4 regions of the Paenibacillus sp. P32E genome follow, and region 1 is predicted to be linked to each of the others. Evidence: predicted binding sites of a transcription regulator. Region 1 holds the regulator's gene; each other region holds the start of a gene.
What was found. The regulator Rex, encoded in region 1, represses fermentation and respiration genes when NADH is low (regulators of the CRP and FNR family bind a similar motif). The targets are predictions, from matches to a motif close to TTGTGAAATATTTCACAA.

Region 1 (3,368 bases):
TCGAGCGTAAAGCGTACCCATACCATAAGGTCCGTTCCAGCTGCATTTCGTCCTGTAAGTACCCAGTATACCGAATTTTCGTCCCATACGGACTTCTGTGCTTTGGTTACCTCGGTCAATCCTGCCCTTGCTTCAGCAACCTCTCTGGCTGCACTGCGTTCGTTCCACTGGTCTTTCATCACATAAGCATAGAACTGGCTTAGTCCGAACAGAAGGAGCAGAACCAGGAGTATCCCCAGCAGAAGCCATTTTCTTCTTTTCTTCAAAGTTGCAGCTCCCTTTCCTCTGGATGCTTCATAGATCCTGTTCTTTTTACCGTTTCAGCAGGCTTTCAAAGGTTTCCTGTGCTTTGCGGCGGATTCGTTCCTCATCTAAAGTCAGGCACTGTCCATTCTTCACAACCTGCTTACCATTCACCCATACATGCTCGACATCCTTAGCACTCGCTGAATACACGGCATGGGAGAGCAGGTCTGTATGAGGCAGGAAGTGCGGCTGGTCAATATCCAGGGCAATGAAATCAGCCTTCATTCCCGGAGCCAGCCGGCCTGTGTTGTCCAGGAAAATCGACTGTGCGCCGTATTCGGTCGCCATCAGCAATGCTTCCGGTGCAGGTACTGCTGTTGGATCTCCGCTCACACCTTTGTGGATCAGAGCAGCCAGGCGCATCTCCTCGAACATATCCAGATTATTATTGCTTGCCGCACCGTCAGTGCCCAGCGATACCTTGACTCCTGCACGCAACAGCTCCGGTACCCGTGCTACACCGCTTGCGAGCTTCAAGTTACTGCCAGGATTATGGGATACCCCTACGTTGTAACGTGCTAGAATCTCTATTTCTTCATCATTCAAATGAACCCCGTGAGCCACGAGGGCCGGGCGCGTGAACATCCCCAGCTTCTCCAGATGCGCTACCGGACGCAGGCCGTAATCTGCGGCATTCTGCTCGACCTCCCGCCGGGTTTCGGACATGTGTGTATGCATAGGCAGGTTCAGATCATGGGCAGCCTGTACAAATTTCACGAAAAATTCAGGAGGACAGGTGTAAGGGGCATGCGGGGAAATCATCGTTGTGATCCTTCCATCCGCCTTTCCATGCCAATTCCGCGCAAAGGCTATCGCCTCCGCCAGCTTATGGTTCTGCACATCCTCAGGACAGAGGCCGATAACCCCGCGCATAAGCACGGCACGCATTCCCGACTGCTCTGAAACCTCAGCAACCCTGTCCATATGGTCATACATATCCAGGAAGGTGGTTGTGCCTCCCTTCAGCATTTCCAGTACAGACAAAGAGGTTCCCCAGTAGACATCGTCACTAGTGAATTTTTCTTCCATGGGCCACATCTTCTCCTGCAGCCAGTTCTGAAGAACCATGTCATCCCCATATCCGCGGAGCAGAGACATGGCGGTGTGGCCATGGGTGTTGACCAGACCCGGCATGAACAGCAGACGGCTGCCGTCAACGATCTGTGTCCCTTCTTCAATAACAGGTTTGACTTCTCCTATGTATGTGATGAGATCATTTTCTATAGTCATATAGCCGCTTAGAACCGGACTTTCCGTACCCGGAACCAGAAATCGCCCATTTACAATTACTGTCTTATTGCTGTTCATCTTCCACTTCGTCCTTTCCATCGTGCAAATAATAGGCCAGACTCTGCAAATCGGTAGTAAAATCAGCGGCGTGAATCCGGATGTTGGACGGCGTCTTCAAGATTACGGGTGCAAAATTAAGGATCGCCTCAATGCCTGAATCCACCAGAATATCTGCAACATTCTGTGCTTCACTATCCGGTACAGTGATAATACCGATGCGGATGCCCTGCTCGCGGATCGTGCTTCCCAGCTCTTCCATGGGCTGGACAATGAGTGAGTTGATTTTCTGCCCGACCTTGGGAGCATAGGAATCAAAAACAGCAGTGATTTTCATCGTGTCCTTCAAGTAAGCATTGTAATTTGAGAGAGCGTGGCCGAGATTACCTGCACCCACCAATGCCACGTTGATTTGCTGGTCAAGCTTCAAGATATGGCGGATTTTCTCAATCAGGTATGACACATCATAGCCAATACCTTTTCTGCCGAAATCCCCGAAATAGGCCAAATCCTTGCGGATTTGCGCCGGATTCAGATCCAGCTTTTGTCCCAGCTCCTGGGAAGATACGGTGGAGATTTCACGCTTCAGGAGATCATTCAGGAAGCGCAGGTACACTGGAAGTCTGCGTACCACGGCCTCCGATATTTTATCCGATTTCATATTTTCTCCTCCTAAAAGTTTTGTGAGCAATGCATCATAGTATTACTTCGTACAAAACTCACTTCGTAAGCATATGCCAAGTTTTGTGAGCATAAGTACAATCCATTCCCTGGTATCTCAGCACGAACCGGATACCAGGAGAACAGAGCTTCGTTGTTCCTTGACTATATTTGAAATGATTGCAGGTTAAGATACGCTGCCGTCTTCAAGCCATTCCGCAATTCGCGGAACCATCTGATCCGTCAGCATATGCTCCATTTTGGGTCCAGGCAGCGAGTAGAGGAAATACTTTCCGTAATAAGATTCGATAACCCTGGTATCATATACTATAACAATACCCCGGTCCTGGGCAGTACGCACCAGCCGGCCGAAACCCTGTTTGAAGCGGATAACCGCCTGGGGAACCGACAGCTTCATAAACGGGTTCTTTTTCTGTGCCTGAAGCAGCTCTGCCTTAGCCTCCGCAAGCGGATGGTTCGGTGGTTGAAAAGGCAGTCTGACAATGGCCAGACAGGTCAAAGCCTCGCCGGGAATATCCACACCTTCCCAGAAGCTGCTTGTTCCGAGCAATACAGAGGCGGAGCTGTCCTGAAAACGCCGGATCAGCTTACTCCGGCTGCCGCCTTCCACTCCCTGCCCCAGTACCGTAATGTCCTCGGAGACAAGCGCCTCCTTTAGAGGATCATAGACTTGGCGCAGCATTTTATAGGAAGTGAAGAGCACAAGCATCCGGCCCCGTGTAGCCACAGCAGCCTCCGCCAATGAATGCACCAGCTTATCGACAAAACGGGCATCGCCCACACTGCCTTTGACACTGGGGAAATCACGCGGTATGACCAGAAGTGCCTGTTCACGGTACTTAAACGGAGATGGGAGCAGTGCTGTCATCAGCCTTCCCTGTTCTGCAGACTCGCCCAGTCCCAGATTATCAATCATAAATTGAAAGGACTTATCTACGGACAAAGTAGCTGAAGTAAGGACTATGCTTTTCTTTTTATCAAAAAAGAGTTCCTTGAGCTGGGCACTGACATCGACTGGTACGGCATACAACTGCAGTGACTTCCCTCTATAGTTGCCGCTACCTTCCATCCAGTAGACGATATTCTCGTCATTC
Region 2 (3,368 bases), on a different contig from region 1:
CAGCGTATCGCAACCGACCGGCTGAAGTCCGAGCTGGTTCAGATGGTTATCAGTTATTTGTATAAGTGAGGGCTGAAACAACGGCATTTCTGCCGTCTTTCCCCTGCTGGTCTCCCCATTCAATGACAAAAAAAGAGCAGGCTGCGGGTTGATTCATCCCCGCAGCTTGCTCCTTTGTATAGAAAATCATAATGACCAACAGTTGTCCCCGAAAGTTCCAACCCTTGAGTTGCTTAGCGCTTGTCCCGCCAGAAATTCAACGGCTCGACATCCTTCGTAATAATCTCGAACGTATAGCCTTCCTTCTTCAGCGACTCCAGCAGGCGCGGCAGTACTTTGAGTGTTGCTTTCTGGTCATGCATCAGGATCACCGGATTGGTTCTGGAGTGTTGCAGCTTATGCACCTGATTCATGACTGTTGTGTAGATGGTGGCACTATCTTCTTTGTACTTCCAGTCGTCCGAGTCCACATTCCAGTCCCACAGATGATAGCCTTGACCCAGCACTTTGTCTCTAAAGGTCTTGGTGAAATAAGGCTTGCTGCCGTATGGCGGACGAATCAGTGTTGTCCCTTTGCCAGTGATCTTCGTAAGGATAGCATTGTCCCCGTTCATTTCGGCAAGTGCAGCAGAGGCAGACGCATAGAACTTCTCTTTGCGGTGCGTCATGCCATGCAAGCCGAGACCACTTCCCATCTCCACAATCCGCTTCACCTGGGAAGGATAACGGTTCATATTGGGTCCAATCATGAAGAACGTTGCCTTGACATCATACTTGTCCAGGATGTCCAGCAGCTCTGATGTTGTCGCTGACGGTCCGTCATCAAAGGTCAGATACAAGGTAGTACCCGGCTTGGTTACAGGAGTTTTTGCAGGTTCTTCGGGGGTTACAGGCGGCGTCAGCTCGCTCTTGTATTTGCTTAAGAACCCTGCGTCATCCAAGGTTGCCGAGGCATCATAGACGCGCAGTAAATATTTCTCCGGTTCAAAGGAAATGATATATCCGAGGTAGGCGCTTATCTTCAGCGGAACCATCAATGTTCCATTCTGAAGAAATGTATCTGCCTTGGCAACCGTTCCATCCTGGAGCTTAGCTCCCCCATTATCCCCCAGCAGCCTGAGCGTTCGTCCCCCGCCGTCGACCTGAATGCCATCTGGAAGACCGGTGAGGGTCCACTTCAGTTCTGCCGCCAAAGCGCGGAGAGGAACATAATAGGTATCATTTTGGGATACGGCTGTGATACCGCTTAAGGTATCCCCTACCCCCAACTTCAGAGATTTGTTCACTCCCGTTGCACTTGCTGTTGTTTGAATGACACCGAAGCACAGGAATAAAGACATGAATAAGAGCATTATCTTTTTAGTAGCCACCGACACAATCTCCAATCTATGTATATTTATCTATTACTTTAGCATACATAGATATAACGTAAATTGAGAGATTGTAACCGCGAGCAGAAAAAGTTGTAACTGTTATGCTGTGATATATGACATATTGTCATTGTTTTCAGAAAGAACTCAAACTTAGTCGAATGCTGTCATAGTAAGCAAATCCCAATGAATTCGGGCCTTTTACGGCTTAAATATTTGTGACGAAAATAGTAACATTTGTGAAATTATGAACAAAATTTGAACATTCTTAAAATAACCTTAAGGCGCACCGTTACTGTGATCTTTATCATACGTTAAGGATGTTGTAACAAATTGATCACATATATTTAACTGAATGGACATTTTTAAGGACGATTATAGCTTTTATTACAAAATATGTATTTTGCATTATGGGTAAGTAGTTCTTACTATAGATACAGGTTAATGTTTGCCCGCTAAAGATCGGTGCATGAAAAGAACTATTGAAGGAAGGAGTTCTATATGAAAAAAAAGGGACCGTTATACGCTTTGTTTCTCAGCCTCATCCTCCTCCTGCCGGGATGCAGTTCACTCGCTGTTCTGAACCCGAAGGGGCCGTCTGCACGAACTTTATCTGACACCATCATCCTTTCTATTCTCGTGATGCTCGGTGTTCTGGCCGTTGTCTACATCTTATATATCTTCGTGCTGGTGAAATACCGGGCCAAGAAAAGCAATGAAGGATACATTCCGGAGCATGAGGAGGGCAACAAGGTGCTCGAAGCGATCTGGATTATTATCCCGATCATTATCGTGGCCTTCCTGTCCGTGGTGACAGTCAAAACGACTAGCGCTGTCGAGAAGCAGGCCGAAGATTACAAAGACCAGACTCCTCTCGTCATCTATGCTTCTTCTTCCAACTGGAAATGGCATTTCAGCTATCCAGAGGAAGGCATTGAAACCGTGAACTATGTCAATATGCCAGTGCACCGGGCAGTAGAGTTCAGAATGTACTCTTTCGGTACCATCACGAGCCTATGGATTCCACAGCTTGCCGGACAAAAGTATGCGATGAGCGACATGCTTACCACGCTTCATCTTTCCGCAGATACTGAAGGCTCATATATTGGCAAGAATGCCAACTTCAGCGGTAAAGGCTTCGCCCATATGGAATTCGAAGCGCTTGTCATGAGCAGCAAGGATTATGACAAGTGGGTGAAAGAGGTCAAGGAAACGGCTCCTAAGCTTACAGAAGAAGAATTCAAGGGCCTGCTCGCCACCGATTTTCTTGGACGTAAAACGTATTCTTCCACCCATCTGGAATTCAGCCCTCCTCCGGGAGACCACAGCGAGCATATGAGCGGTGAAGGCAAGGAGATGGATATGGATAACGGAAATATGGATCATCAGAACAATAAGGATATTCATCCTTCACCGGAGCCTTCGAGCCAGACCGAGTTCGACAGTAAACCGAATCCGGAAGTCGAACAGCCGCTGCCAAGCTCACCGGTAGATGAACAGACGCAAAACAGCAATTCGTAATGTACCGCTCGATGAAACAACCTGAAAGGAGCCACCCTAATGGATTTAGACAAATTTAAGGTTCACGGCGAACCCTTGATATACGGAGCCATGATCAGTATCGCACTTGCTACTATCGGGATTCTCGTCGGGCTTACCTATTTCAAAAAATGGGGCTACCTCTGGCGCGAATGGCTGACCACGGTCGACCATAAGAAAATCGGCGTCATGTATATCCTGGCCGCGCTGCTCATGCTGTTCCGCGGGGGCGTGGACGCGATGATGATGCGTCTGCAAACCGCAGCGCCGGAAATGAAGTTCCTCGACGCACAGCACTATAATGAGGTCTTTACTACCCACGGTCTGATCATGATCCTCTTCATGGCCATGCCGTTCATTATCGGTCTGATGAATGTTATCGTACCGCTGCAAATCGGCGCACGCGACGTAGCTTTCCCGCGTCTTAACGCCGTCAGCTTCTGGCTTTTCTTTATGGGG
Region 3 (3,368 bases), on a different contig from region 1:
TCACGTTGATCAGATTGATGGCAGTTACGTTCTGCGATACAGAGTTGCGGCCATAAGATCCGCAGCCCAGAGTCAGTGAAGGGATATTCGTATTGTAGATATCGCCGATTGCGCCATGTGTGGAAGGCGAATTGACAAGAATACGTCCTGTTTTCAGACGGTGCGAGAACTTCATGATCACTTCTTCGTTGTTGGAGTGGATGGCCGAGCTGTGGCCCATACCGCCAAATTCAACAATCTGTGCTGCGCGTTCGATACCCTGGTCTGCGTTTTTAACTTTGTAGCAAGCAAGAACCGGGCTCAATTTTTCAGCGGACAGCGGATATTTGGTGCCTACGCCTTCAAGCTCAGCTACCAGAATCTTCGTGCCGGCAGGAACTTGAATTCCGCACATTTCAGCAATTTTCACTGCGGATTGACCTACAATTGCAGGGTTTACTGCGCACTTTTCTACGTTCATTGCGCCGCTTGTCAGCTTGGCAGCTTCTTCTTTATTTACAAAGTAGCAACCGTTAGCGATCATTTTCTTCTTCACTTGGTCAAAGATTGCTTCTTCAATGATAACTGCTTGTTCGGAAGCGCAGATCATACCATTGTCGAATGTTTTGGAAAGGATAAGGTCGGTTACTGCCTGATCGATATCAGCACTCTTTTCAATGAAGGCAGGCACGTTACCAGGACCTACGCCAAGAGCTGGTTTACCGCAGCTGTAAGCTGCTTTTACCATTGCTGAACCGCCTGTTGCCAGGATCAGTGCAACGTCCGGATTGTTCATCAGTGCGTTTGTTTTGTCCATCGTAGGAAGCTCAATCCACTGAATGCAGTTTTCAGGAGCACCAGCTTTTACAGCTGCGTCATGGAGAATTTTGGCTGCTGCGGCGCTACACTCTTGCGCAGATGGATGGAAACCGAATATAATAGGGTTACGTGTCTTAGCGGCGATCAATGCTTTAAACATCGTAGTGGATGTTGGGTTGGTTACCGGTGTGATCCCCATAACGATCCCGACTGGTTCAGCAATCTTCTGGAAACTTTCGTATTGATTGTCTTCTACTACACCTACTGTTTTGTCATACTTAATGCCGTGCCAGATATATTCTGTTGCGAAGATGTTCTTCGTGATTTTGTCTTCATATACGCCGCGGCCTGTTTCTTCTACAGCCAGCTTTGCCAAGTACATATGCTTGTCGAGTCCTGCCAACGCCATTGCATGAACGATTGTGTTAACCTGCTCTTGATCCAGCTCCATGTAAGCTTCTTGAGCTTTCTTTGCTTTATCCACCAAAGTCTGAATATACTCTTCAGCGGTGGTTTGTTTCACTTGGGCGGCGACTTCGTTCTTAACTGCCATCTCCCTCGTCCTCCTGTCAATTTTTAGGTTGTTTTTCTCTACACACTTATCTTATCACATTCTGCCACGGGTTGTATAGTGAAATCTTTCACAAAGTATAAAGTTTTTTTTGATTTGTTTTCAAAGCGCTTTCATTCGATCATATTCCGGTATATATCCCATTTTATGTTTAAATTCTGCTTAATTTTTGTCGTTTATGAGAACGTGAATTTTTTCACTTGACATGCTTCACTATAAAAAACTTTTCTGATACTTTGCCTCTATTAGAATAACAAAAAAGACCAGGAAGTCTCCCGGCCTTTTAGTGATAGTACTATTTACATATATCCCCTTATTCCCCCTGCGCTACTCTACCTTAATCGTATCAAAGAATTTCTCCTGTACGGTCTTGGCTGCAGCGTCAAGCTGGGTTTTGGAATCTGTGCCTTTTTTGGAGAAGAGCTCCTGGATCACATTGGACATGGTTGCATAATAGTCCTGCGTATTATATTGTGCTTCAGGCTTTCCATCCAGCAATGCCATAATATCCGGGTTATATTGATAGACAATATCGTACTTGTCATAGACTGCTTTGGTTTTTTTGCCAAAATCAGAATCAGCGGCATAGTAGTCCAGAAGCGGCGGGATAAAGTATTTGCCGTCAGCTTTGCGTTGCTGCAGAATGGCATCCAGTGCCTCAAGACCTTTGTCAGAGAAGTAATCGAAAGTAATGTAGCGGAAAGCCATCTCCTGCTCATCTTTGGTAGCGTTCGGGTTGATGACCAGATAGTCGCCGCCGAGCACGCCCGTATGCTTACCGCCCTTTTCCGCAGCAGGCATTGGATAAGTAAGCACATCCTCCGGTTTCAACCCTCCCTGGTTCAGGGCTTGCTCAATCACACCGTCCGAACCGGCCATAACCATCGCTGTTCGCCCCTGCTGAAATGCGCCAACAGCGTCACCCCAGCCCAGTGCCCAGTCCTGAGGAATAGCGTTTGCTTCCCATCTCAGTTTCTTATAGAAGTCCAGCGCCTTCACACCCGCATCAGAGTTAAAGGTAGCCACAACCTTGCCACCGTCAATCTTCTGGATTTCTCCGCCGGCTTCGAACAGGAAGTTGGTCCAGTTCCAGCCTGCTTCATTACCTTTGCCCATTGGAGCAATACCAGAGATGCCTTTTTTAGGGTCAGCCACTCCTTTGGCGGTATTCAGCATGTCATCCCAGGTCCAGTCCATGGCCGGAACAGCCACGCCCTTGCCGTCGAGCATCTTCTTATTGATCATCGTAGTGGTGACATAGCCTTTCTGGGTGATGCCGTAGACCTTGCCGTCAATAATGAACTGGTTCTGCAGCACGGGATTGATCTGATCTTTGTACTCGTATTTATTCCAGAGATCGGTTATGTCTGCAACCCAGCCCTTTTCAACCAGAAATTTGGCTTCTGTTGCATACGTATTGAAGAAGGTCGGAGCTTCGTTCGCTGCCATTTTCACCCCGATTTCGCTTACGTTGTACTGCCAGTCGTCCTTGACGATCTCTACATTCGGATATTCCGCCTGGAACCTCTTGATCTTGTCATCCTCCTGGGCCCGTACCTCTGTCAGGTCCGGTGTAGGATAGTGGATCTTAATGGTGACTTTTCGCTGGGTAATATCATCTGCCGGTGCGTTGGTAGCTGCGCTGCTGTTGTCTGCGGCTTTGTCTGTTGCCGCCGGTGATGCTTCTCCACCATTGGTTCCCTTGGCGCTATTGTTGTTATTATTGCCGCCGCAGGCAGATAACAACGATCCTGTCACAAGCAGACAGGCCAGGACGCTGGAAAATTTACGCATTGAAACTCCCCTTTTCCATTCATAGTTAGCTTACAGATTCATCTTAAGAGAGAATTCGTTACCAAACGAGGTGTATTTATATTCCTTTCAGGTGCAGGTATACGATCTAAGCAGCTAGGCCCCGTCCTCTCCTACCCCTTGACTGCCGACAAAGACACACCGCGCATAATGAATTTCTGGAACACCAGGAACACCAGAATCGGCG
Region 4 (3,368 bases), on a different contig from region 1:
GCAGTTTATCAATCCGAAAGTGCTGCTATTCACTCTAACTGTAATTCCCAGCTACGTGTTGCCCTATTATACTTCATCATCCGCTTCCTTTCTGTTTGTGCTGATGATTACAGTTATCGGATTTCTGGCGTTTGTGACCTGGGTCGTGTGCGGCGCTGTCTTCAGAAGATTGCTGCTGGAGCATCACCGGTTGATTAATACTCTAATGGCCTTGTTTATGTTATATTCTGCAGTAATGGTATCGGGAATTCTATAGCTTGGAGGTGAGCCGCGTGGAGAAATTCAACTATGCCAAATCAGCAGGTATCCTGGCTTTGTCGGCAAGTTTTACCGATTTCACTTACAAAAAGCATTGCCACGAGGAATATGCCATCGGCGTAACCCTGCGCGGCATACAGCAATATAATCTGGAGGGGAGCTATCAGGCCTCCCATAGAAATGGCGTCATGCTGTTCAACCGGGAACAGTATCATGACGGCAGCTCTTATGACAGGGAAGGCATTGACTATGTGATGCTGTACATCAAGCCGGACTTGTTCTCGGAGATCCTCGGCGGCCAAGAATTGCGCTTCTCCTCTCCCATTGTCTACGATGCAGAGTTAGCGTCGTGCATATTAAGACTGAGTTATGCCATACAGTCGGGCAAAGATGAAGTGCTGTGCAGCGAGCTGCTAATGAAAATAGCCGGTCTCGTCTCACAGACGCATTTCGATACGGGGCAGAGAACGAATAACAAGCTTGTCGAGCAAGCAAAAGAAAAAATGTATTTCAGCATAGATCACGTATTGAAGCTGGACGATCTTTGCCAGGAGTTTGGAATGTCCAAATACCAGTTCATCCGGGCATTCAAGAGCCATACCGGCATCTCACCATATCAATTCTTCCTGAACTGCAAAGTAGAGCATGCCAAGCAAGCCATCGAGCGGACCAAGGATGTCTATACCGCCGTCACCGAATGCGGATTTACGGATCTGACCCATCTCAACAGGCATTTCAAAAGTATGTTCGGCATTACGGCCTATGAATATAGGTCACAGCTGAATTGAGAGATTGACAGTCTTTTATTCCTGTTGCAAAAAAAGCCTGTAGATTCTGAACCCGGAATGGGTCAGCTCTACAGGCTTTTCAATAAGATTTTATAATAGCTATGATTTAGAAGCTCAATTATTTAACGGCTGTTTCGCCGGTAACTTTACCTTCAAGAACAGCACTTGTTTTCAGATCATCGCTTTTAAAGTACAGGTTGCCGTCAATTGTTGCTGTTTTATCCAGAGTAAATCCTTTGGCTTCTACATAAACGTCACCTTTGATCGTTCCGCCCTGCACTTTGAAGTTTTCACTTTGAACGGTAACCTTAGGAGCAGTCAGCGTGTAGCTGGCAGTGATCTTGTGGTCTGCATCCTGTGCGTACAGAGCCAGTTTGCGGTAGATAGCATTTTCTGCTTTGCCTTTATCATGGAATTCACCGGCAACAACCACATCGGTGTCAACAGTCAGGTCATTTAGAATCGCTACAATCCAGTTACCATCTGCACTAACGGCTTTGGTAAAGGCATCTGCCTGGTTAACGATGGATGCTGTGCTTTGTGCATCTGTAGTAGTTGCCGCGGCACTTGCAGCCGGTGATGCACTAGCCGCTTCATTTGCATTATTATTATTATTTCCACAACCCGACAACAACGCTGCCGCCACACCTGCAACCAATAATCCTTTTACTAGCTTCACAATAATTCCCCCTGTTTTTGGTATATTCATATTATATATTAAAATTTTAATAATAACAACGTGATTAATTTCACGAAATTGTGTCTATCACTTTTTATCAACAAAAAATTAAGATATTGGACGTATAGACGCTGATAGTCTAAGCCATTTCATCCAGCCTTACACATCTCAGATTTCTGGTCTTCAGCTGCAGCAATACTTCCTCCAAAGCCTGCAGCATATAATGCGGAGCATTGCCATCTGCCCCCAGCGTATCTCCGCTGTCATGCAGCACAATAATGGACCCGTCATGAATTCGGCTTAACAAGGTAGAGCGCAGAGAGGTTTGACATTTCTCCCGGCTCCAGTCATGTGCCATCAGCGACCACAGCACAATCCGGTACTGCTTCAGGCGCAAGAAGTCGAACATATTGATTAATCCCCAGGGAGGGCGGTAATGATCGGGTCTGGTGCCAACAATGGACTCCACAATATCTGCGGTCCGCTCCAGATGTCCGCGCCGGATGGTGCCGGGCAGCATCAGCCAATTGGAGGTATGTATATAATTGTGGATGCCAATCTGATGGCCTTCCCGGTCCATTCTCTTGATCAGCTCAGGATATCGTTCCGCTTGCGAACCAAGGACGAAAAAGGTGGCTTTTACTTTATGCTGTGCCAGAAGATCCAGCAATCTGGGGGTGTACTCCGGATGCGGCCCATCATCAAAGGTGAAAGCCACCTCCTTGGGAGACGTCCCCCGGCGCATGACGCCGTACCCGGCAAGCCGTGTAAGCAGACTGGGGACTAACATATATAGAATAAAGATGCTGATGATTCCAATAGTCAGATGTAAGAGCATAGTTCCTCCTTAAAGCGGATATGTATTTATCCCGATAGCTTCTGTTCGGGGGAAAAACGGTTTTTCATCGAAGAGCGCGAATGGATTAGCAGCATCGGAACCAGCTTTTCGGTGTGTTGACTGACTCTGTGCTTCCCTTCCGGGTGCAGTGCAGACAGCAGCAGGCGGAGATAAATCGTCGTCATCCGTCTGAACAATCCCGGCTGCATCGCCTGCTGCTCAAAGCCTAGACCATGCGTGATTCCCCGGTGCAGCAGCGTGATCCCCAGGAGCGCCTTGACCTGCTTGAACTCTGACTGCGATTCGAAGGCTTCATTAATCTGGAGCATCGATTGACGCAGCATTCTTGCCGTGCGCAGTGCAGCCCGGTCTGAACCTTCCGACTGAATCAGCTTCAGGATGCTGCCATTATCAAGGTGCAGCTCGCCTACCCATTCCCCATCATGAATCACCGTAGAATCCTCGCATACGATAGCCTGCCCTCTGTGTTTTTTGAGCATCACGCTGCAAATCCCAAAGTGTAAAGTCCCGGCCCCGCGAAAATGTGAACCCAGCGCAAATACCTTTTCCCATGCCATCCAGAGCGACTGCACCATATTTTTTCCAATTTTCAGTTCCAATTCATTCATCCTTCCTCCAACAACTAATAAAATCTATTTTCAATAAGAACCTTTCCTCTGTTTGACGCTTCCGGATGATTATACCCTGCCTGCAAATTAATAATATGAAAATTACAAAAAAGCACAGCAGGACTTACCTTCGAACATTTTCCCATAGGACTTGAAATCACCAGTGTTTTCAGCTT

Region 2: the regulator Rex is predicted to act here: its motif matches at 1,608-1,625, upstream of qoxA (cytochrome aa3 quinol oxidase subunit II).
Region 3: the regulator Rex is predicted to act here: its motif matches at 1,428-1,445, upstream of adhE (bifunctional acetaldehyde-CoA/alcohol dehydrogenase).
Region 4: the regulator Rex is predicted to act here: its motif matches at 1,784-1,801, upstream of A3848_RS26360 (polymer-forming cytoskeletal protein).

What each region holds. Positions count from the first base shown of each region.
Region 1 is NZ_LVYY01000046.1:189,926-193,293, reverse strand. It holds gene A3848_RS25530 (cell wall elongation regulator TseB-like domain-containing protein) at 1-266, opposite strand, end outside; gene A3848_RS25525 (amidohydrolase) at 313-1,614, opposite strand; gene A3848_RS25520 (redox-sensing transcriptional repressor Rex) at 1,601-2,254, opposite strand; gene dinG (ATP-dependent DNA helicase DinG) at 2,441-3,368, opposite strand, start outside.
Region 2 is NZ_LVYY01000001.1:218,582-221,949, reverse strand. It holds gene A3848_RS00690 (TetR/AcrR family transcriptional regulator) at 1-69, shown strand, start outside; gene A3848_RS00685 (polysaccharide deacetylase family protein) at 234-1,370, opposite strand; gene qoxA (cytochrome aa3 quinol oxidase subunit II) at 1,872-2,891, shown strand; gene qoxB (cytochrome aa3 quinol oxidase subunit I) at 2,931-3,368, shown strand, end outside.
Region 3 is NZ_LVYY01000012.1:77,137-80,504, forward strand. It holds gene adhE (bifunctional acetaldehyde-CoA/alcohol dehydrogenase) at 1-1,351, opposite strand, end outside; gene A3848_RS12755 (ABC transporter substrate-binding protein) at 1,697-3,163, opposite strand; gene A3848_RS12760 (carbohydrate ABC transporter permease) at 3,295-3,368, opposite strand, start outside.
Region 4 is NZ_LVYY01000057.1:38,843-42,210, reverse strand. It holds gene A3848_RS26370 (LysE family translocator) at 1-256, shown strand, start outside; gene A3848_RS26365 (AraC family transcriptional regulator) at 273-1,046, shown strand; gene A3848_RS26360 (polymer-forming cytoskeletal protein) at 1,165-1,725, opposite strand; gene A3848_RS26355 (polysaccharide deacetylase family protein) at 1,865-2,563, opposite strand; gene A3848_RS26350 (YkoP family protein) at 2,590-3,192, opposite strand.